Regions from separate parts of the Mycoplasma sp. OR1901 genome, predicted to be linked through region 2. Evidence: riboswitches for the same ligand, from Rfam matches in the RefSeq annotation. Region 2 holds a riboswitch; the other holds the start of a gene.
What was found. A riboswitch is a leader RNA that binds a small molecule or an ion and turns the genes downstream of it on or off. The one in region 2 is predicted to bind lysine.

Region 1: it holds a riboswitch for lysine, as region 2 does, so the genes downstream of both, HTZ87_RS02055 (hypothetical protein) here and HTZ87_RS02880 (OppA family ABC transporter substrate-binding lipoprotein) in region 2, are expected to answer to the same signal.

The regions. Positions count from the first base shown of each region.
Region 1 is NZ_CP054666.1:631,851-635,295, forward strand. Features, by position in the region: gene HTZ87_RS02055 (hypothetical protein) at 1-1,596, opposite strand, end outside; lysine riboswitch at 1,707-1,873, opposite strand; gene nrdE (class 1b ribonucleoside-diphosphate reductase subunit alpha) at 2,153-3,445, opposite strand, start outside.
Region 2 is NZ_CP054666.1:815,296-818,740, reverse strand. Features, by position in the region: gene ffh (signal recognition particle protein) at 52-1,404, shown strand; lysine riboswitch at 1,657-1,823, shown strand; gene HTZ87_RS02880 (OppA family ABC transporter substrate-binding lipoprotein) at 1,929-3,445, shown strand, end outside.

The DNA.
Region 1 (3,445 bases), 180 kb from region 2:
TCTAATTAATTTATCATACTTAGCTGAGTTGTCTAATTTTAATAAAGTTGCTAACTCTTCACTATTAAGATCATCACCTATTAAATTGTAAAAATCCATAATTTTTTTAGAAACTTCAATTTCTTTTTTAACTACTTGGTATTTTGTATATCTTAAAAATGAATTTTGATATGTATCAGTACTCATTAATTTAATTTGGTTCATCGCTTTTAAATATTTACTATAAAAATCTTTATATAAATAAATTGTATTATTTTCACTTCCCCTTGATAAAGGTTGAAATTTATCGTTAAATAATTTATATAAACTTCCTTCACGATCTTTATCTAATTGTTCATTAACCTCATTGTCATAGGCTTCTTTTTCTTTAGTATAATCTACTAAATAACCATCTAATAACACAGCTTTAGCTTCTGTAATAAATTTATCTAAATCTTCTCACACGTTAAATTCATTGAAATATGTTAAGTTGTTATGTAATAAAATAACGTTTATTCTATCAATTATTGATTTAACATCTTTATATAATTTATCAAATCTAACAGAGTAGATGTATGACTTAACGTTAGATTCTAATCATTGTTTATAAATACCTTGTAACTCAACTACTTTCTTTTTAGTTTCAGTCATAAATTTCTCATCAACTATTTGTTTATAAACTGGGAATAAAGAAATTCTAAATTCTTTATCAGATAATTTTAATGATGGTAATAAACTACGCATGTTTGATGAAGAAAAATCAATAAACTTGTTAGCTACACCATTGTCACCATCTTGTTCAAGATTGTATCAAAATGAAATTTGGTGTTGAAGTAATGAAGATTCATCGATTGCTTGTTGATATTTTTCAACATAAGAATTTAAGTTAGCTAATAATTGTTCTTTATTTTCGTATGTACCTTCTGGTTTAGCATTAACAAGACGAATAATTTCGTTTAAATCATTAATTCTTCATTGGAATAAAATTTCCATTTCTTCTGATTTAGGTGTTAATACTGTAATTGGATTAACAGTGTCATCAATATATTCATAAATTAACTTACTTCTGCTTAAAAGGTGGAATACTGTACTCTCTCATGATCATAAGTTCGCAAAATTTTCTTCTGTTGTAGATACTTCTGCATTAGTACCAATAATACCTGTAACTATTTGGTCTAATAAAGCTTTTTCTTTATTATATGTTTCAGGTTTTTGTTCCTTAAGTGCTGTTGTAAAATCAGAAGTTATAAAGTTACTGATTTGGTTATATAAATTTCTAACAGATAATCCATTTCTTTGGATTGCTGTTCCGCTCATAACTTCAATTTTTCTGTTTAATTCATCGATTTTTCCTGATAATTCAACTAGCTGATTATTTTTATTTTCTTTTTCTGTAGTTGATTCTGATATTTCTGATTTTAATCTTTCAATTTCACTTTCTTGTGCCTTTGAATTTTTTTCGTTTTCTTGTTTATATTTTTTATATTCTAATTGTAGTTTTTTATAATCAGCACTATTTTTCTGGTCTGATCCTGTACTTGAACATGATGCTAAAGTTACTAAACCAGCAGAACTTAATGCTAAACTTAATGTTTTTACTCAAAATTTTCTTTTCATTTTTTTCTCCCTTAAATTAATAAAACAAATAAAAAAAGCTTTATATGCTATATAACATACAAAGACTTTTTAAATATCATAATTATGAAATAATAATACTAAAAGAAATGTATATCTATAGCGCCAATGGTTAAACCAAAGAGTAGAAATCTTTTATGCTTTTCTACCAGCAAAAGTAATTGTCATTACTTAAACTTCGGCTGTTGAACCCTTTCATTAATTTCACAGTCTACCAACTCAATTAATTACTAATATTAACAGCACCTCTATAGACACAATAGATTTCAATATAATCATTAAAATCCATTATGCATAGTTCAACAATACAAATTGAATTTTATGATGAAATTAAATAGATTTAATGCGGATAAATCTACTTTTAATAATCATAAACATAATGTAATGTTGATTTGCTTTTTTCATATTGTTATTATATAATAAATAAATTAAAAATAAAATAAAAATTAGATTTTTCTATAAAAGGTATATAATTGCGCATTTTTCTTAATATAAAAAATAATAAAAAAAATCAGAGAAAACTCTGATTTTAAAATTATTAAATTTTGCAAGATTGACATTCAAGATTTTCACTACCTTCAAGAACATCTTGACGAACACGAACATAGTAAATAGAACTACATTTTTTACTAAAAGCTCTAATATATGCCTTATTTAAATCACGTGTTGTTGCTTGATCAGTCATAAATAAAGTTAGCGAAATAGCTTGATCAACGTGTTGTTGAGCAACAGCTGCAAGGTCAATAATTGGATTAGGACCTAATTCATAAGCTCCATCTAAATAATACTTTAAATTCTCATTGCTTACTTGATAAGCAGGTACATAAACACGACCAATTTTACCTTCTTTACGAACTTCAACTGGAGAAACTACTGGTTGTAAGCTAGGTGTACATGAAGATAAATATGAAATACTTCCTGTTGGAGCAACTGCCATTAAGTGTGAGTTTGCTAATCCATGTTTTCTAATGTTTAAATCTAATTCAATTCAATCTTTTTGAGTAGGTATTTGAACTTGATATTTTTCAAAAATATCAATAATTTTTTGTGTTTTTGGAGTAAATTTATCAACTTCACACTTAGTATATTTAGATAAATATTCACCGTTTGCAAATTCTGAAATATCAAAAGATTTAAATTTTCCTACTTCTTTTGCCATTAAATTTGATGTTTTGAAAGCGTGGTAAGCAACTGTATAAAAGAACATATTTGTAAAATCAAGCGCTTCTTCGCTATTATAATAAATTTGATTGGTTGCTAAAAAACCATGCATATTCATAGCACCTAAACCAAGTGCGTGATTGTTGTTATTTCCATAATTTACAGAAGGAGCAGAACTTAAATCAGCAATTCTAGATACCTTATCAAGAGCACGAATTGAACGTTCTACAACTGAACCAAAATCGATTTCTGATTCCATTATTTTAGCAATATTTAAACTACCTAAATTACATGAAATATCTTCACCAATTTTTGTAACTGATAAATCAGTGTCAAATTCTGTTTCTGTTGAAACTTGCGCAATTTCAGAACATAAGTTAGACATAACTATTCTTCCACGTTGTTTGTGAGGGTTATTAGCATTAACTGTGTCATCAAAAAGAATGTAAGGATATCCAGATTCGAAGTGTAATTCTGCTATTGTTTGGAAAAGTTTACGTGCACTAATATATGTTTTCTTAATTTTTGGGTTTTTAATTAAGTTATAGTATTCTTTAGTAATTGAAATATCACTCATAGCAACACCATAAACATCTTTAATATCTTTAGGCGAAAATAGTGCCATTTGTTCATTTTTCTTAGCTAATTCAAAAGTAATATCCGGAATAAT
Region 2 (3,445 bases):
TAACTTTATTTAATAATAGTTAATTTAACTACTAAATGGTATAATTTAAACATGGTAGGATTTTTAGAAAAAAGAATGCAAAAAGCACTTGAAAAAGTGTCTAAAAAAATAAAATTAGAAGAAGCAGATTTAGTAGCAGTTACTAGAGAAATAAAAATGGCTTTATTAGAAGCCGATGTTAATTTACAAGTTGTGAAAGAATTCATTAAGAATGTAAAACAAAAAGTTTTAGATCAAGAATTAATTGGTAAATTAAATCCATCACAACAATTTATCAAAATATTACATGAAGAATTAGTTTCTATTTTAGGTGACAAAGTAAAAGAATTTAAAATAGAAAAGAAACCTTACATAATTATGATGTGTGGTTTACAAGGTTCTGGTAAAACTACAGCAACTGCAAAATTAGCTTATTATTTCAGAAAGAAAAAACACGTTCAAAAACCACTTGTGGTTGCAGCTGACATTTATAGACCGGCTGCTGTTGAACAATTGGTTACTCTTGCTAAAAGTATTCAAGCAGATTACTACGAGCAAGGTGTTAATAATCCTGTTTCTAAAATTGTTTCGAACGCTTTACAATATGCAAAAGATAATGATAATGACTTAATTATTTTAGATACTGCTGGTCGTTTATCTATTGATGAACCATTAATGAATGAATTGCTTGAAGTTAAGAAAATCGCTCATCCTGATGAAATTTTCTTTGTAGCCGATTCATTGAGTGGTCAAGATATAATAAATGTTGCAAAAACCTTTAATGAAAAATTAAAATTAACAGGTTCGATAATTACAAAACTTGATTCAGATGCAAGGGGTGGAGCTGCGTTTTCATTAAGATACATACTTAATTTACCAATTCGTTTTACAGGTACAGGTGAAAAAATTGGTAATTTAGATTTATTTTACCCAGAACGTATGGCTGATAGAATTTTAGGTATGGGTGATGTTATGTCATTAATTGAACATGCTCAAGATAATCTAGATCAAGATAAAATGACCAATATGGTTAAAAAGATTTTATCTGGTAGCTTTACTTTAGATGATTTAATGGAACAAATTAAACAAGTTAAAAACTTAGGTAAGTTTTCAAAAATACTTAAAATGCTTCCTGGTAACTTATCTTCAAAAGTAAATGAAGATCAAGTTGAAAAAGCGGAAGAAAAAATGAAAGTATTTCAAATTTTAATTTCTTCTATGACTAAAAAAGAAAGAAATAATCCTAAATTACTTAGACAAGCTTCAAGAAAAGAAAGGATTTTAAAAGGTTCAGGAAGAACTCCACAAGAATTTAATAAATTATTAAGTGATTTTGATGCTATGGTAAAACAAATGAGCGAAATGGCTAAAAGTTTCAAAAAATCCGGTGGTTTCGGTGGATTTGGAAGTGGTTTTGGATTTTAAAAAGGGTATTTTGCCCTTTTTATTTTATTAATTTAAACTTTTAAAAATCATAAAACTGCAAAAAACTTTTTTAAATTTTTTTTATGTGTATAATATTGGTATGAAAAAAGCGTTACAATGAGACTTTATGATTATTATTAACGAAATTATGAATAACAATATTATTATTCACATTCGTTAGTTTTATCATTAAAATTTTGTTGTACTAATTACGTATGCATAACAGATTTTAATGTATAAATTGAAATCTGTTATGTCTATAGAGGAGCTACTAGTATTAGTAATCAATTGAGCTGGCAAGCGTTGATATTGATGAAAGGATATAGTGGCCGAAACTGAGTTAACGGCAGTTAAGTCAGTTGGTAGAAAAGCATAAAAGATTTCTACTCTTTGGTTAATCCATTGGTGCTATAGACTTACACTTCTTTAAATTATTGAAAAATAATAAAAAAGTTTTGTATGGTTATATAGCCTATACAAAGCTTTTTTCATATTCAGATAAAAGTAAAATAAAAGGAAATAAAATGAAAAGAAAATATTTATTATTAGGTTCATTAGCTAGTTTATCTAGCTTAGGACTTGCAGTCGCATGTGGTACGACTGAATCACAAAATAACAATGGTGGAAGCAATACATCATCATCAACTTTAGGTAATTTTGATGTTTTATCAAAAAATGGTATTTATTCTTCAAATTATAATTCACCATTTTCATATAGCAGGAACCGTTTTGATATGAGTAGTTCATATGGTGGTTTCACTTTAACAAACGAAGATACAACATTTGGTAAATTAGTTGAAGTAAAAAGTGAAGGTAAAGCAGAATACACAGAAGAAAATAAAAGAAACTCATTCGGTGCTGTTACAGAAACAATTACAAAAATTACAAAACCTTCAACATGACATTATGAATTAAATGTTGCTGATGCTGTTGTTTTAACAGTTGATAACCAGGAATATACATTTGATAACGATGATGCTGAAATTATGCCAAATCCTGGAAAAGATGGGTTGTATTCATCAATGTGAGTACAAAAAACAAGTGCAAATGAACGTTCAATTAACTCACAAAACTTCTTTGACAAACTTAAAAAAGCTACTAAAGTTTCGACAAGAGTTAGAGATAATGTTTACTGAGTAAATAACAAAGGTGAAAAAACTACTTACAAAATGAGTGCAAATGACTATTATGTAGGGTTTTTAAGAACTTACTTATCAAACGATACTTCTTTTAGACGTAGTCACGGTGGTTCATCTGAGTTAGATGCTGCATCAAAAGCTTTATACACAAAAAATGGAGCTAAATTATTCGAAGAAAAAGATGCTTACTCAAACTCTTATTTATTTGATTTATATAAAATCGATATGAAAAAACTTCTAAACGAAACAGAAACAGTTACTAACAAAGATGGAAGAAGTTACTTTAACGTTTCAACAAGTGGAGATGATGCGTTAGTTTACGAATGATTTACAAATAATTTCATCGGTTCATACGAATACGCACCTGCTCCAAGTGCTTACATTAATGAATTAAACGAAAGTGGTAATCTTCCTGATTTCGCTACTGATTCAACATTAACTACAGAAGTAAAAACAGAAAAAACAAACTTAGTTAAAAATGCTAGTGATTTAGCTAAAAAAGCTGGTGTTTACTGATACGGATTTAATGAAAAATCTTCGTTATTCTCAGGAAAATACTACTACGAAGGATATAATGGTAATACATTTACTGCAACATATAAAATTAATAACCATTATGCTTTAGAGTCATATTACAATGATCCAACAACAATTAAAGAATTTAGAAGTGTTTACGTTCAACAAACTAAAGAAGGTAAACAATTTGAAATAGACCAATTTAACAACTATAAATCAGGTTTAGTTTCTACAATTTCATACTCTAACTTACCAGAGTCAAACAAAAAAGAAGTTAATGCTAACCCTAAATTATTCGGTGTTTCAAAACAACAATCATTAAATACAGATCACAGTATAGGGAATATATTCTCAACATTAGTACCACGTGCTAAAGAAGCACAAGG